DNA from 3 places in the Hwanghaeella sp. 1Z406 genome. Region 1 is predicted to be linked to each of the others. Evidence: predicted binding sites of a transcription regulator. Region 1 holds the regulator's gene; each other region holds the start of a gene.
What was found. Region 1 encodes HrcA, which represses chaperone genes, less so after heat shock. Its sites were predicted from a motif close to GTTAGCACTCNCCNNNGGNGAGTGCTAAC; they were not measured.
Positions count from the first base shown of each region.

Region 1 (5,820 bases):
ATCGCTTCGCGGGCCGAATGTTCACGCCCCAGGAATTTCAACGACGCATCGTCCAGGGCCTGAATACCCAAAGACACACGATTGACCCCGGCCTGACGATAGGCGGCGAACCGATCCGCCTCCACCGATGTCGGATTGGCTTCCAATGTCACTTCCAAAGTTTCGGTCGGGGTCAGGATCTCTGTGGCGCGGGAAATCAGGGCAGCGGTCGTATCCGGGTCCATCAGCGATGGTGTGCCCCCGCCAAAGAAGATCGATCCCAGTGGACGGTCCTCCAGGCCGACCAGCGCGGTCTCCAATTCCCGCAACAAAGCGGCGCGCCAGCGCGGTTGATCAATGCCGTCACGCACATGGCTGTTGAAATCGCAATACGGGCATTTCGCCTTGCAGAAGGGCCAGTGGATATACAGCGCCAGCGGGGTCGGCAATTCGGTCATTTGGTAAAACAGGCTGCGACCAGTTGATCAAACGCATCGGCGCGGTGGCTGATCGCATGTTTTGCCTCTGGGTCCATCTCCCCAAAGGTCAGATCTTCGCCATCGGCTTGAAAAATTGCATCATAGCCAAACCCGTTATCACCCCGGCCTGGCTCCACAATATGCCCTTCGACACGACCTTCAAACGCTTCGATATGCCCGTCGGGCCAGGCTAAAGCCAATGCGCAGATAAAGGCTGCTGATTTATCGGATTTGCCAATTAAGGCGCGATGGACGCGGTTCATCGCCAGATCGAAATTCTTATTCTTACCCCCCCATCGGGCGGAATAGATTCCAGGCGCGCCGTCCAATGCCTTAACGGCAAGGCCAGAATCATCCGCCAGGGCCGGCATATTCGCGCCTGTCGCTGCGGCGCGGGCTTTTAGTTCCGCATTGGCCAGAAAAGTATAGCCGGTTTCCTCTGGCTCAGGCAGATCCATTTCAGCAGCAGAGAAGACCTGCACCTGGAATGGGCGCAATAGATCCGCGATTTCGCGGACCTTGCCTTGATTATGACTGGCAATTACCAGCCGATCACCATCGAACCGCCGCGCCATCGACCGTTGCTCCTATTCCACCCCAAGCGCGATATTTTGCGCTTTGGTCAAGGTCGCACAACCACTCTGCGCCAGTTTCATCAGGGCTAAAAATTGCGCCTCACTAAAGGGTTCGCCCTCTGCTGTACCCTGAACCTCAACAACGCCACCAGTGCCTGTCAGGACAAAATTCGCATCTGCCTGGGCGGTGGAGTCTTCATCATAATCTAAATCCAGAACGGCCTCTCCCTGATACAAACCACAGGAGATCGCCGCAATTGACCCTTTCAACGGGCTGGCCGTCAGGGCGCCCAGTTTGGTCATGTGATTGATCGCCAGCGCCAACGCAACATAGCCGCCGGTAATTGCCGCCGTGCGGGTGCCACCATCGGCCTGAATAACGTCACAATCGATTCGGATCTGACGTTCACCCAGCTTTTTCATATCAACCACCGCCCGCAAAGACCGCCCGATCAGGCGCGAAATTTCCTGGCTGCGTCCACTATCGGCGGTGCGCTTGCGATCCATGCGGCTGTGGGTGGACCGTGGCAGCATGCCATATTCCGCCGTCACCCAGCCCTTGCCGGAATTGCGCAGAAAGGATGGAACCCCATCTTCGACAGAGGCTGTGCACAGTACATGGGTGTTACCGAATTTCGCCAAGCAAGACCCTTCTGCATAGCGTGAAACATCGGTTTCCAGCACGATGTCTCGCAACTGATCCTGGGCTCTACCGGAGGGGCGCATACATATTCCTTACTTTTGTTTAACAATTATGGTTAATCGCTTTACCGGCTCAGACCGGTCCCGTCCAGCTTAGAAGGCATAAAGACAATGATCTGCTGGGATGACAGGAGCAATTGACGCTGGGCTGGCAACTGCCTACATACTGAATGCTATGATCACAGAATTAAACGAACGGTCCAGAGACATTTTGCGTTTGGTCGTCGAGGCTTATGTCGAGACGGGCGGACCCATTGGCTCGCGCACCCTGTCGCAACGTCTCAATCAGGGACTATCAGCAGCAACAATCCGCAACGCCATGGCGGATTTAGAGGATGCCGGGCTGCTATATGCGCCGCATACCTCTGCCGGGCGTCTGCCAACCGATATGGGGGTTCGGCTGTTCGTCGATGGGCTGTTACAATCCGGTCAACTGAACCCCACAGATCGGGAAGCCATCGAAGGGCAGTGCCAGACCGCCGGTCGTTCGGTCACCCAGGTGTTGGAGGAAGCCTCCAGCCTGATGTCGGGCCTGAGCCGCTGTGCAGGATTGGTCATGGCCCCCAAGGCTGAAGGGGAATTAAAACACATCGAATTCGTACCCCTGGGTCCTGGGCGGGCCCTGGTTGTCATGGTGACCGCCAGCGGCATGGTGGAAAACCGCCTGATTGAACTGCCCTTGGGCCTGCCGCCCTCTGCCTTGATAGAGGCTGCGAATTATTTGACGGCCCGTTTGGTCGGGCAATCAATCGCCGATGCCCGCAGCGCCATTGCCGATGAAATCAGCCGTGACAAAAGCCAGATTGACACCCTGACAGCGAAAGTTGTCGAAGCCGGTCTGGCAACATGGTCCGATGTTGCCTCTGGCGATGGGGTGCTGATCGTGTCTGGTCAATCGAACCTGTTGACCGATGTGACCGCGATGGCGGATTTGGAACGGATACGCGCCCTATTCACGGCGCTTGAGGCGAAAGAAAACCTGTGGCGCATGCTGGATGCCGCCGATGGCGCCCAGGGTGTTCAGATCTTCATAGGGGCCGAAAACGAACTCTTTTCCCTGGCGGGCTGTTCCATGATTGTCGCGCCCTATGGCAATGGTGCGGGCGCAAATGGCGGCAAGGAAAAAATTGTCGGTGCGATCGGCGTCCTGGGCCCGACGCGCATGAATTATGCCCGCATTATCCCCATGGTTGATTACACCGCCAAGGTGGTTGGACGCCTGGTGAGTGCAAACCGGACTTGAGACAAACCCTGGAATAGGCTACGCCCCCGATATTCGCGGGCGCAGGCCGTTGACATATGACGTGAAACGAAAGTGACAGGCAGACAATGACCGATCCAAAGAAGACAGCCAATGACGAAGCACCCGTCTCGGAGAATTCCGTTCCAGAGACCCCCGTGACAGAGGATCAGACCCCTGCAGAGCCAGCGCCGAAACCCGACACGTCTGCAAAGGGTGACGAGGCGGCAAAAAAGGCCAAGACACCCGCGGAAGATAACGACGAAGTAACGGCGCTGAAATCAGAGCTGGCCGCCATGAAGGATCGCGCCCTGCGGGCCGTGGCAGAGGCGGAGAATGTCCGACGCCGCGCCGATAAGGAACGCAGCGAAACAATGAAATTCGCATCATCCGGCCTGGCAAAGGAGCTGCTGCCGGTCGTCGATAATCTGCGCCGCGCGCTGGATTCCGTGCCGGAAGAAGCGCGCGCGGAAAATGACGTGTTGAAAAACCTGATGGTCGGCGTGGAAATGACCGAAAAGATGCTGCTGGATGCCTTCTCCAAGCATCACATCCAGAAGCTCGACCCGCTGGATCAGAAATTCAACTATGCGGAACATCAGGCAATCCAGGAAGTGCCCGATACCGGTAAACCCGCCGGAACGGTCGTCCAGGTGCTGCAGCACGGCTATAAACTGCACGACCGCCTGTTACGCCCCGCCATGGTCCTGGTCGCCAAGGCCGATGCCACCAGCCCGCCAGACGACACCGACAAAGTCGATACGACGGCGTAAAATCTGCGCGTGAAATAAATTCAATTACACAATTGACGATCCCCATTTGAACCCTCTATGTTTCCCTCATTGGGAAAGGTGGAGGGTTTGAAATGCGTGTTCTTTTGTCAGCGATTGTGATCGCTGTTCTTGTTTCTGGGTGCAACACGACTGCGCGCATGGAAGTTCCAACCGTCGTTCAGCCAGAACCCGTTGAATTCAACACCTCCGACATTGTTCCTTTTGCCTTTCAGGGTGCCGTTTCAGGCATGAGGTTTGGGTCCGTTATTGCCCATTTTCCGGCCGAAGGCGTGCCAGGTATCAGTTCGTCTTTATGCAATTATTCCTATACAGGGGAAGTTACGCTTACATTGAATAATGGATCAAGGCATCTGTCCGGTTGGAATGATGAGATGCACATGGCCTTTTTTGAGGTGATGAAGTCTCAGGGATTTGATGTTGTTGGCGATCCAACCAATTTATTCGATTACAGCGACGAACGTGGGCGTGCTGAATTCGCGATTGGTGCCCGCATAAAGGATATGAGCGGCAATTTCTGTGAGGATCATGATTTTTGGTATGGATACCCACAAGATCGATATGCTGGTGAAATGTTTATGGAAGTTGAATGGACGATATTCAATACCACCATGCGCCAGGAAAAAAACAGAATCACAACAACGGGATATTTCAAGGTCAGAAAATCTTCGAGAACTGGCATGTTGGAGGCTATTATCGGCGCTTTCAGTGCGGCTACCGAATCACTGGGATCCAATAAGGATTTCATAAAGGCGCTGTCAAAAGAAACCGTAAGATCCGATGTCGTTGCCTCGGTTCCTTTGACCGATGAGGCTATATATATCCCGGAAATTTCTCTTTCGACGCAGCCCTTTGAAGATCATGTTCGTCGCATTCTCCCATCCGTTGTGACTATCCGCGCAGGTGGGGGGCATGGTTCGGGATTTGTCATCAGTGAAGATGGTTACATTCTGTCGAACCAGCATGTCGTTGGGGATTTTGATACTGTTCTGGTCCGGTTTGAAAATGGGGTGGAAATTGATGCTGCGGTTATCCGTCGACATGAAGGGCGGGATGTCGCGCTGTTGAAAATTCCGCTTCGGGGTCTTCGCGCCTTACCGATGAATCTGGAACTGCCCGGTATTGCGACCGAAGCCGTCGTTGTCGGCAGTCCCGCAGATGAAGAACTGTATTCAACCGTCACGCGGGGTTCGATCAGTGCCCTCAGAAAATTCTCCTATGCGTCCGGGGCTACCCCCCTGCTGTACATTCAATCCGATGTCGCGATTACAGGCGGCAACAGCGGTGGCCCGATGTTTGATAAGGATGGGAATGTTATTGGGATTACTGTCTTGGAACAGTTAGATGCTGATGATGTAAATTTCTTTATTCCTATCGACGATGCTTTGAAGTTCTTGAATATCAAACAAACGCCTGCATCAAGTTAAAGCAACGGGGTCATCAATCGCTGTATTTCAAATACACGGGCGAAAGATTTTCGCAGTTGACGCATGCGGGCGGACCGCCCATATCGGGGGCATGTCAGATAACAACTCCCCCTCTGCCGGCGCTGGGCCGGTTTTTCATGGCACCACCATTCTGTCGGTCCGCAAGGGCGGGCATGTGGTGATTGCGGGTGATGGTCAGGTAACGCTTGGCAACACCGTGTTCAAATCCAATGCGCGCAAGGTGCGCCCCCTGGCCGATGGCGAAGTCCTGGTGGGCTTTGCAGGCGCAACGGCGGATGCCTTCACATTGTTCGAGCGGCTGGAGGCGAAGCTGGAGCAATATCCGAAGCAATTGACCCGCGCCTGTGTCGAACTGGCGAAAGACTGGCGCACCGATCGCTATCTGCGCCGCCTGGAAGCAATGATGGCCGTGGTGGACAAGGATGTGTCCCTGATTCTAAGCGGCACCGGCGATGTGCTGGAGCCCGAAGACGGGTTGATCGGCATCGGGTCCGGCGGGGCCTATGCTCTGGCAGCCGCCCGCGCGCTGGCGGACCGCGAGGATATGAGTGCCGAAGACATTGCGCGGCGCGCCATGAAAGTCGCCGCCGATATCTGTATCTACAC
Region 1 covers NZ_JBLZHU010000002.1:74,833-80,652, forward strand. Annotated here, with positions in the region: gene hemW (radical SAM family heme chaperone HemW) at 1-437, opposite strand, end outside; gene rdgB (RdgB/HAM1 family non-canonical purine NTP pyrophosphatase) at 434-1,033, opposite strand; gene rph (ribonuclease PH) at 1,046-1,759, opposite strand; gene hrcA (heat-inducible transcriptional repressor HrcA) at 1,860-2,978, shown strand; gene grpE (nucleotide exchange factor GrpE) at 3,065-3,748, shown strand; gene ACOSDR_RS04695 (S1C family serine protease) at 3,841-5,193, shown strand; gene hslV (ATP-dependent protease subunit HslV) at 5,285-5,820, shown strand, end outside.

Region 2 (5,820 bases), on a different contig from region 1:
AGGCCGCCGTAATCCCCGGCATGACCGAAGTTACCGCCTGGGCAGAACTGCAAAAGGGCAACCATATTCGCGGCGGGGAATGGATCGAAACCCGCATCCTGTCCTCTGGACCCCGCACGAATCCTTGGTTCCAAGAATGCGGTCCCCGGATCATGAAGGAAGGGGATATCCTGGCCTATGACACGGATCTGGTCGGCCCCTATGGATACTGCGCGGACCTGTCGCGCACCTTCAAGATCGGCGATGGCAAGCCCAGTGATGCAGAGCGTGAGGTCTATCAAGTCGCCTATGAGCAGATCCAGAACAACATGCAGCTGCTGAAACCCGGCGCGTCCTTCAAGGAATTGATGCAAGGCGCCAAACCCCTGCCGGAGAAATTCCGCGCCCGGCGCTATAGCGTCATGTATCACGGCGTTGGTCTGTGCGACGAATATCCCGCCGTGATGTATCCGGAAGACTGGGAATCGACTGGCTATGATGGCATGTTAGAGCCTGGCATGTGCGTGTGTGTAGAGGCCTATGTCGGCGAAGTCGGCGGCACCTGTGGTGTGAAGCTGGAAGACCAGGTGGTGATCACCGAGACCGGATTTGAAAATCTGACCAGATATCCGTTTGAGCAACGCTTGCTGAGCTAGAGCCTTGCAGAATAGGGCAACGCAGGCTGTATTGAACCCATCGTAACCGCGAATGAAGACTGTGGTCGTTTGTTATGTGCCGATGGCTTGCCTATTGGGGTCCACCCCTGTTCATGGAAGAACTGGTCACCAAACCGGATCATTCCCTGATTCATCAAAGCCTGCATGCAGCCGAGGCGAAATCCGAAACCAATGGTGATGGCTTTGGCATCGGCTGGTATGGGGAGCGGCCAGAGCCGGGCCTGTACCGCGAAATCCTGCCCGCCTGGAACGATGATAACTTAAAGCATCTCTCCGCACAGATTCGGTCCCGCCTGTTCTTTGCCCATGTCCGGGCGTCCACAGGTACATCGACGACGCGGTCCAACTGCCACCCCTTCACCCATGGACGATGGCTGTTCATGCATAATGGTCAGATCGGCGGCTATGCGAAGATCCGGCGCAAACTGGAGCAGATGCTACCGGATTCGCTGTATTGCGGTCGCCAGGGCACCACGGATTCCGAATTGATTTTTCTGCTGGCCTTGTCCCTTGGATTGGACGACGACCCGATCAGCGCGATGCGAGAGAGCCTGTCTTTAGTGGAACGGGAAATGATCGCCGCAGAGGTCGAAGACCCCTTGCGCTTCACCGCCGCCCTGTCCGACGGCACTCGATTGATCGCCTTCCGCTATTCCAGCGATCCCCATGCGCCGACCCTGTACCATACAGGTTCAGGCTCAGGCGCGTTAACCGTTGTATCAGAACCTTTGGACACCGACCGCGCCCGCTGGACCGCCGTCCCAACCCAGCACGTGCTCAGCATCTATCAAGACGGCCGCATGGTGACGGAACCACTCACCCTTTAGAGCACATTCAGTGCAACCGCATCCAGGCATCGACATGCCGGCTGTTGCCCGGTGTCACCAGATCATACCGCGCCACATGGACAGAATGTAGCGAACCTTCTATTTCCTCTACCCAGAAATCCAGGAATTTATGTAATTCCGGATATTTAGGGGCGATATCCAGGTGTTGCCACAGAAAGGATTGCAAAACTGCAGGGTGGTCCGGCATGTGATAGATAATCTCTGCTGTGGCGAGACGATAGCCCTTTAACTGTTGTGACAGGCCATCCTGTGGCACCTCTGATGCGTCATAAGCCGAGGAACGAGGGGTTGAAAAAGACTGAGTCATAAACAATCTCCTTAACAGCAAGAGCAACACATTGCGGAGAGCGCCCAGGACCAATCGTCGGGTCGATTCTCAGTGGTCACAGACGCATCCCTTGAGGTGAAAGTCTGCCACTGATTTTCTTTGCACTGCAATAAAAATGTTATAATTCAGTGCATTAGCAGCAATTAACCGAGAGCGCTGATAAAAATCAAAACTCCCTCTTGAAAATTTTGACCGATTTTAATACATCCACCGGACGAGGGTTGGCACTCTCATGCCAAGAGTGCCAACCTTAATTACAGCGTGACAAACCTTTGTCTAAAATTGAGGAGGTTCAATCATGGCATTCCGTCCCCTGCACGACCGCGTTGTTGTGCGCCGCGTAGAAGAAGACACCAAAACCGCTGGGGGCATCATCATCCCCGAAACCGCCAAGGAAAAGCCGATGCAAGGCGAAGTCATTGCCGTTGGTAATGGCCAGATTCAGGAAGACGGCAGCGTCCGTACCCTGGATGTGAAGGCGGGCGACCAGGTGTTGTTCGGAAAATGGTCCGGTACGGAAGTAAAGATCGACGGGGAAGACCTGTTGATCATGAAGGAAAGTGACATTCTGGGCGTGATTGAAACGAAGGCTGCGTCCAAGAAAGCCGCTTAAAAGCGAAGGCTGCCTTTTCGGGGTCTTCCATAATCCCGTTACTGCCACATTAAAACACGACAAATGGAGTAGCGACTATGTCAGCTAAAGATGTAAAATTCAGTTCTGATGCCCGTGAGCGGATGCTCAAAGGCGTCGACATTCTGGCCAATGCGGTCAAGGTGACCCTGGGTCCCAAGGGCCGCAACGTGGTCATCGACAAATCTTTCGGCGCGCCGCGCATCACCAAGGACGGCGTCACGGTTGCCAAGGAAATCGAACTGAAAGACAAGTTCGAAAATATGGGCGCCCAGATGCTGAAAGAAGTTGCCAGCAAGACCAATGATCTGGCAGGCGACGGCACCACCACCGCGACGGTTCTGGCCCAGGCCATCGTCCGCGAAGGCGCGAAAGCTGTTGCTGCGGGCATGAACCCGATGGATCTGAAACGCGGCATTGATCTGGCTGTCGAAGCAGTTACCGCCGACATCGCCAAGCGCGCTCGCAAGATCAAACAGAACAGCGAAGTTGCCCAGGTCGGCACAATTTCCGCCAATGGCGACAAGGACGTCGGCGAGATGATCGCCAAAGCCATGGAAAAGGTCGGCAATGAAGGCGTGATCACGGTTGAAGAAGCCAAGTCACTGGATACCGAGCTCAGCGTCGTCGAAGGCATGCAGTTCGACCGTGGCTATCTGTCCCCGTATTTCGTGACCGATAACGAGCGTATGCAGGTGGAACTGGAATCCCCCTACATCCTGCTGCACGAAAAGAAACTGTCCAACCTGCAGGCCATGCTGCCGGTGCTGGAACAGGTCGTGCAAAGCGGTAAGCCGTTGTTGATCATCTCTGAAGATGTCGAAGGCGAAGCCCTGGCGACCCTGGTCGTGAACAAGCTGCGCGGTGGCCTGAAGGTTGCTGCTGTGAAGGCCCCAGGCTTCGGCGACCGTCGCAAGGCAATGCTGGAAGACATCGCGGTCCTGACCGGTGGTACCGTGATCTCCGAAGATGTCGGCATCAAACTGGAAGCTGTGACGCTGGACATGCTGGGTACGGCGAAGAATGTCTCCATCTCCAAGGATGAGACCACCATTGTCGATGGCGCTGGCAAGAAGAAGGAAATCAGTGCCCGCGTTGCCCAGATCAAACAGCAGATCGAAAACACCACCTCCGACTACGATCGTGAAAAACTGCAGGAACGTCTGGCCAAATTGGCTGGCGGTGTTGCCGTGATCCGTGTTGGTGGTGCAACTGAAGTCGAAGTGAAAGAGAAGAAAGACCGCGTCGACGACGCGCTGCACGCAACCCGCGCAGCCGTCGAAGAAGGCATCGTCCCTGGTGGCGGCGTCGCGCTTCTGTACGGTCTGAAAGCCTTGGATGGCCTGAAGGTCACCAATGACGATCAGAAGGTTGGCGTTGAAATCATCCGCAAGGCCCTGACCGCCCCGGCCCGTCAAATTGTTGACAACGCGGGTGCAGATGGTGCCGTGATCGTCGGCAAACTGCTGGAATCGAAGGATACCGAATGGGGCTATAACGCCCAGACCGGTGAATTCGTGAACCTGATCAAGGACGGCGTGATCGACCCTGCGAAGGTCGTACGCTGTGCCCTGCAGGATGCGGGCTCTGTTGCTGGCCTGTTGATCACCACAGAGGCCATGATCGCCGATAAGCCCGAGCCGAAGGGCGAAGGCGGCGGCGGCATGCCCGATATGGGTGGCATGGGCGGCATGGGTGGCATGGGCGGCATGATGTAACCATCCCCGCTCAGCCCCGCGCTGAGATCAGAAAGGGCGGCCTCCTGCGGGAGCGCCGCCCTTTTTCTTATCCGACGATGGCGAGGTGGATGGAAAGTATCGCTGTGTCACCCGGCACCGCCAGCGCCAGGCCAGGCCCCGTATCCCAAATTGCGGTTTCCCCGGCGCGTATCTCCTGCTGATCCAGTTTCCCTGCCCCGGAAAGACAATATACCGCATTCAGACCTTCGGGCGGTGACAGCGCCGTATCATCGCGCAGAACCCGGACCTCCGCCTTCACGCGCAGGGGATCGAACATAACGTTGAAATCCTGGATGGGACCTGCCAGCAATTCACTGTCGATTCCCTGATCGCCGCGAAAATCAATCGGCCTTTGGGGCAATGCCTCAATCACAGCGCCTGTCTGGCGATCTTTCAGCCGCATCCCGATACCTGCAACCACGGTTAAAATCCGATGCCGGTCCGGAAAGCTGGAAAACGGGCCGTCCGTGCGGACGTCGGCAATGCTCAGCCGCCACAAAAAACCGTCCTCATCTTCCTTAAGGGCGATTTCCCGCGTGATCCCGCCACCATTTTTCCATGGTGTTTCCTTATAATCCTGCGCTTTGAATATTTTCATGCGCGAGACCCTAGTGTGGTGCGCGGTTATTTGGAATCACCAGGATCCCTTTATCGGCCTGTCGGCTAGAAGAGAGCGTGCAGGCGATGTGGTTCATCGTCAAACGCTCTCGACGCCGTCCGACGGGCCGATAAAGGGACCAAAGGCGCTGTTTGCGGCGCTTCGGGCCGCGTCGCCTTCCGCTTGCGATGCCCGGCATCGCTTCGCGAAACGCTCCTAACCGGAGCACCGCAAACAGCGTCCTAGTCGATCCCAAATAACCGCGCACCACACTAGCACAGGGTTTGTCACAATTTGTAATGAAAATCGAACCCTTGCCTTCACAGACAACAGGCCCCACTTCAAGCAATGAAACCAGGAAAGATCGGCATGGTACAGAAAACGGAAAGAGACTTGGACGCTGCCCTTATTGAGGCGGCAATGGCGCTGTTTTCAGAACGCGGCTATGCGGCCGTTCGATTGCAGGACATCGCAGACCGCGCCGAGATGGATTTGGGCGCATTGCGCCAACGTGTCGCCAATAAGCTGGATATCCTGAAACTGTTCCTGCGCCGCCTGGACGCAGATGTCCTGGGCGAGGATGCCGGTTTCGGACCAGAGGAGACCGTGCGCGACCGTCTGTTCGACCTGTTAATGCGGCGCTTCGATGCGCTGACCCCCTATCGCCCCGCCCTGCGGGCGATACTGCAGGACGTGGGACGAGACCCCGCTGCCCTGCTATGCCTTGCCCCCCATGGCATGACGGCATTGGGCTGGTATCTTGAGGCTGCAGGAACGTCCGCCGACGGACTGCGCGGGGCCATGCGGATTAAAGGCTTGTGTGTCGTCTGGCTGCACTGCCTGCGGATCTGGGAAAAGGATGACAGCGACGACCTGGCAAAGACGATGAAAGCCCTGGACAAAGCGCTGGGCCAGGCGGAGCGCCTTGCGACATGGATGCAATCAAGCCCCCACCGCCGGGCGTCGCCCAATGATGTAGAGGCCGACCCATCACTGGGCGCGCAGCCATGATCCTTTCAG
Region 2 covers NZ_JBLZHU010000010.1:106,177-111,996, reverse strand. Annotated here, with positions in the region: gene ACOSDR_RS17900 (M24 family metallopeptidase) at 1-635, shown strand, start outside; gene ACOSDR_RS17895 (class II glutamine amidotransferase) at 710-1,483, shown strand; gene ACOSDR_RS17890 (usg protein) at 1,491-1,811, opposite strand; gene groES (co-chaperone GroES) at 2,131-2,445, shown strand; gene groL (chaperonin GroEL) at 2,523-4,181, shown strand; gene ACOSDR_RS17875 (HutD family protein) at 4,249-4,800, opposite strand; gene ACOSDR_RS17870 (TetR family transcriptional regulator) at 5,170-5,811, shown strand; gene ACOSDR_RS17865 (AsmA family protein) at 5,791-5,820, opposite strand, start outside.
Region 2: a site for HrcA is predicted at 2,053-2,081, ahead of groES (co-chaperone GroES). Genes of this name have one in related genera too.

Region 3 (5,820 bases), on a different contig from region 1:
AATACCAAACCCGGCAATGCCGCAATTTCGGGCAAGGGTGTAGAATTTCTTCTCCCCCTCCACATAGGCGGGATGGCAGAACCCGTTGCGCGCATCGGCCATCAGGGCGGCCTTGCCGGTCTGCTTCACCTTCGGCACCGCAAGGCCTGAAACCTTTCCAACGCGGACATGCTGACAATAGTAAGGCAGATAGGCCAATCCGACGGCGCGGATGCCCTCGGCCTCCGCATCGACGATGCTGTCAGCCACAATGGACGCAGACTCTTCTAATGTCCCTGCCCCGATCAGTGCTGCCTTACTGAGCGCATGAACCTGATCAAGCATCAATGTGCGGGACATAAAGAGGGCCTCATTTGTAACTGTTATGGAGCCAACCTAATGGGATGCGCCAAAGGATTAAAGACTCAATCCAGACGCCTGATACAGAAAAAGGCCGCCGGACGGATCCGACGGCCTCAATCTTTAGTTTCTTAGGCGTAGGCTAGGTCAGCGTGATGCTTACATCATGCCGCCCATGCCACCCATGCCACCCATGTCGGGCATGCCGCCGCCGCCCTGGCCCTTAGGCTCAGGCTTATCAGCGATCATGGCTTCGGTGGTGACCAGCAGGCCAGCAACCGAGGCAGCATCCTGAAGCGCAGAACGCACAACCTTGGCAGGGTCGATGATACCGGCTTTCACCAGATCACAGAATTCGCCGTTTTGAGCATCAAAGCCCCAGTTGTGGTCTTTCGACTCCATCATCTTACCGACAATGACAGCACCATCTTCACCGGCATTGTCAACGATCTGGCGGCAAGGAGCCGTCAGGGCGCGACGCACGATGTCGATGCCCACGGTTTGATCATGGTTGGCACCTTCCATCTTCTTCAGGGCGTGGGTGGCATACAACAGAGCCGACCCACCGCCTGGGACAACGCCTTCTTCGACAGCGGCACGGGTTGCGTGCATGGCGTCGTCAACGCGGTCTTTCTTTTCTTTCACTTCAACTTCGGACGCACCGCCGACGCTGATCACGGCAACACCGCCAGCCAGTTTGGCCAGACGCTCTTGCAGCTTTTCACGGTCATAGTCAGAAGAGGTGTTCTCAACCTGCTGGCGGATCTGCGAGCAACGGCCTTCGATTTCTTTCTTCTTCCCGGCGCCATCGACGATGGTGGTTTCGTCTTTGTTGATGGTGACGTTCTTGGCCTGGCCCAGCATGGCAAGCGTGACGCTTTCCAGCTTGATGCCGGTGTCTTCGGAAATCACCGTACCACCGGTCAGGATGGCGATGTCTTCCAACATGGCTTTACGACGGTCACCGAAGCCCGGTGCCTTCACTGCAGCGACCTTCAGGCCCCCGCGCAGCTTGTTCACAACCAAGGTCGCCAGGGCTTCGCCTTCAACGTCTTCAGCAATGATCAACAGCGGACGGCTGCTTTGTACAACCTGTTCCAGAACGGGCAACATGGCCTGCAGGTTCGAGAGTTTCTTCTCGTGCAGCAGGATCATTGGGTTTTCCAGTTCGACAACCATCTTTTCAGAATTGGTCACGAAGTAAGGAGACAGGTAGCCGCGGTCGAACTGCATGCCTTCGACAACTTCCAGTTCCGTGGTCAGGCCTTTGGCTTCTTCGACGGTGATAACACCTTCGTTGCCGACCTTTTCCATGGCTGCAGCGATCATTTCGCCAACTTCTTTGTCGCCATTGGCAGAGATCGTGCCGACCTGTGCAACTTCAGAGCTGGTTTTGATTTTCTTGGCGCGCTTGGCGATGTCTTTGACAACCGCATCCACAGCCAGATCAATACCGCGCTTCAGATCCATCGGGTTCATGCCAGCGGCAACAGCCTTGGCACCTTCACGAACGATGGCCTGGGCCAGAACCGTTGCAGTGGTCGTGCCGTCGCCCGCCATGTCATTGGTCTTGCTGGCAACTTCACGCACCATCTGTGCGCCCATGTTTTCGAACTTGTCTGACAGTTCGATTTCTTTCGCGACCGTAACACCATCTTTGGTGATGCGCGGTGCGCCGAAAGCCTTGTCGATCACGACGTTACGGCCTTTAGGACCCAGTGTGACTTTGACCGCATCGGCCAAAATGTCTACGCCGCGGAGCATCTTTGCCCGTGCGTCTGTGCCGAATTTAACTTCCTTGGCTGCCATAGCAGTAGGACTCCTTAATAGTGGTTTGAGCCTGAATAATCAGCTGGCAATAAAAAAGGCGAGGATCCTTTCCCCGCCCCGTCATCGCGCTGTTATTCAATGATGCCCATGATGTCAGATTCTTTCATGATCAGCAGATCGTCGCCGTCAATTTTGACTTCGGTGCCGGACCATTTGCCAAACAGGACGGTGTCGCCCTTTTTGACGTCCAGCTTACGAACGCTGCCGTCTTCTTTGATCGTGCCAGAGCCCGCGGCGATCACTTTACCCTGCATCGGCTTTTCTTGTGCCGTGTCAGGAATAATGATGCCTGTTGCGGTCTTGGTCTCGCTCTCAACGCGTTTAACTAGTACGCGATCGTGCAGAGGCCGGAATTTCATGGTCATTTCCCCTTCAAAAACTTCGTCCTGGTCTAGGCGGGCCCACCTGATGTGAACCATCGCCCCCAATCTGTCCTGAGAAAGCGCTGTTAGCACTCCCCCTTAGTGAGTGCTAGCGCATATACGAATTGTTGTGTAATTGTCAATGGAGACGAACTGAAATAAGCCGGAAACCGCCAAAGAAAGTTTTATGACAGGGCTTTATAGCCAAAACGCTGTTCAAACCGCTTCCAATCGGTCGGATCCAGGGCCACGGTCAAAAGAACCGAGGTTCCGTCTCCAGCTTCCCGATCTGTCAAATCGTCCAGCACATCCCCATTTTCATGCAGCCAGGCCATAGCAGCGCCGTCACCGGCTGATATCTCAACATTTGCTTCAACGCGGAACCGCGCCAAGGCCTCATCAATGGCCGTCAGCAAGGGATCAAACCCCGTGCCTTCCATGGCAGAGATGGCAAAGGCATCAACATCCTCTTCCCCGGATCGGATCAGCGCGGCCCGCTGTTCCGTCGCGGCGCGGATATCGGCTGGCATTGTATCAACCTTGTTCCAGGCCTCCATAACCACCGTATCGGGTGCGATATCCAAAGAGCCTAGAACTTTCTCAACATCGGCCTTTTCGACATCAGTATCCAGGGCGGCGATATCACGGACATGCACCAGCACTTGGGCAGAGCGCACTTCTTCCAATGTCGCCCGGAAAGCCGCAATCAGATCCGTTGGCAGGTCAGAGATAAATCCCACCGTATCAGACAGGATCGCGGTGCGGCCCGATGGCAGAACCACCTTGCGCATGGTTGGGTCCAGGGTCGCAAACAGCATATCCTTCGCCATGACAGCGGAATCAGTTAACCGATTGAACAGGGTGGATTTCCCGGCATTGGTGTAACCAACCAGAGAGACAACCGGATAAGGCACCTTTTCCCGCGCCTTACGGTGCAGCCCGCGGGTTCTGGCCACCTGCTCCAATTCTTTCTTCAGGCGGACAATTCGCTCATCAATTAAACGTCTATCAAGCTCAATCTGGCTTTCCCCAGGTCCCCCGATAAAGCCCAGACCACCCCGCTGCCGCTCCAAGTGCGTCCAACTGCGCACCAGCCGGGACCGCTGGAAGGTCAGCGCCGCCAGTTCAACCTGTAAGCGCCCCTCATGGGTCCGCGCCCGTGCTCCAAAGATCTCAAGGATAAGCCCAGTACGATCAATGACCTTTGTTTCCAGGGCGCGTTCCAGGTTGCGCTGTTGAACCGGGCTAAGCGAGGCATCCACGATCAGCAATTCAACCTCAAGCGCGGCACACAAACCATGCAAACGCTCAACCAGACCACCGCCCAGCAATGTGGCCGGAACCGGCTTGTTCAGGCGCACATGTTCCGCATGAACAACGTCCAGTTCAATCGCCCGGGCAAGGCCGATCGCTTCTTCCAGACGTGCGTCCGGGTTCCGGCGTTTCAATGTCACGCCCGGTATTTCGGGATACAGCACAGCGGCGCGGCGGGCGCCGGTCTCCGACCAGCCCCACTCACCAGAGTCTTGAAGCTTTTCAGTCAAATCCGCTTAGCTTTCCTCGACACCATCCGTTTCGGATGGCTCGAATAATTGCACCGGCGTCGCCGGCATGACGGTTGAAATCGCATGCTTATACACCAGCTGTGAATGCGCATCCCGGCGCAAAAGCACGCAGAAGTTATCAAACCATGTAACGATGCCCTGCAGCTTTACGCCATTGACGAGGAACACCGTGACCGGAGCTTTGTTCTTCCGGAGATGATTTAAAAACGTATCCTGGAGGTTCTGGTTCTTGTCGGACGACATAAATGCCCCCTTTCCTTGCAACTTTGTTGTTATTAGCACAAACGCGCAGTCTAAGTTATTCTATCATCGGGGACTTTCCACAAGAATACGCTCTTAAACCCTGAAAAAGCCCGGGTTTAAGAGTTGTCGTATTTGTGTGGCAGGATCTTGGTCCCCACCAGATTTAACGCACACTATCAGATATAGGAACGATCCGTCGCCAAAAAAGCGTGCAGTGCGTCCAAATGGCCAAATATTCGCGCAGGCCGGCAATCCGCATATTCCCCATCCAGGTCCGGATCGGCATGAATAAGGATTGGCGTCAGCCCTGTTGCATGGGCAATTTGCATATCCACACCAGAATCACCGATGAAGTAGATATCCGGTCCGGGCTGTAAATCGCCGCCTGCATCGCGCAATCCCTGTAACGCCATGGAAACCGGTTCCGGGGATGGCTTGTCGCGTGCCGCATCCCCTGCCCCCACCAGTGCGTGAAAATACACATCCCAGTCCAGATGCGCAGCTTCTTTGCGAAGGAACCGCCCCTGCTTGTTGGAAATCACAGCCTGTGGAATGCCCTTTGTATGAACGGCGTGCAGAAAAGACGCTGCGCCAGGGGCCGCAACAAGCGCCTGCATATGGATGGCTTCGAATTCCGCATAAAAGATGTCGCGCGCTTCTTCCCACCGATCCCCGAACATGACGGGAAAGGAATCACGCATCGAATGGCGCACCCTGTTTCGGGTTTCAGCCAGCGTCCATTCCGGCATCTCCATTTTGCGAAACAGACCATTCATCGCGCCATGAATAACCGGCCAGGTGTCCACCAAAGTGTTGTCCCAGTCATACAAAATGGCTTTTGGCGGCGGCAGGTCAGAAGAATTCACGAATCAGCTTTCTATTAGAAATATTCTAGTCTTACAGCGAACATCTTTTCCATTTTCTTAACGGCAGAGGCAGCCGCCAACAGCACCACCCGGTCCTTCGTTCGAACCACCGTATCGGGCCGAGGGATAATCACCTCATCCCCCCGGATGATCGCCCCGATGATGACGCCGTTTGGCAGTTTGGCATCGCGCAATGCCTCCCCGACCAGGCTGGATGTTTCCATCGCTTCCGCCTCGATCAATTCAGCAAAACCGTCGCGCAGGCTGTGCACCTGACGAATGCGGCCCCGTCGGACATGCTGCAGAATGGTGGACGCCGTGATTTCACGCGGGCTGACGACAACATCAATCCCCAATGTCGTGATAAGGGGACCATAGGAGTTCTTGTTCACCAGGGTAATTGCCCGATCCACGCCAAATCGCTTACACAGCAGGGAACACAGAATATTGGTTTCATCGTCATCAGTGACGGCAACGACCGCTTCTGCATTGCGAATGCCAGCTTCTTCCAAGATCTCATGATCCAGCGCATCACCCTGGATAACAACCGTTGTCGGCAAGACTTCCGCCACTTGACGGGCGCGGTTCTTGTCCATTTCAACGATCTTGGCGGAA
Region 3 covers NZ_JBLZHU010000006.1:170,414-176,233, reverse strand. Annotated here, with positions in the region: gene ACOSDR_RS13435 (Ldh family oxidoreductase) at 1-339, opposite strand, end outside; gene groL (chaperonin GroEL) at 499-2,148, opposite strand; gene groES (co-chaperone GroES) at 2,241-2,528, opposite strand; gene hflX (GTPase HflX) at 2,717-4,075, opposite strand; gene hfq (RNA chaperone Hfq) at 4,082-4,339, opposite strand; gene ACOSDR_RS13410 (HAD family hydrolase) at 4,516-5,205, opposite strand; gene trkA (Trk system potassium transporter TrkA) at 5,220-5,820, opposite strand, start outside.
Region 3: a site for HrcA is predicted at 2,617-2,645, ahead of groES (co-chaperone GroES). Genes of this name have one in related genera too.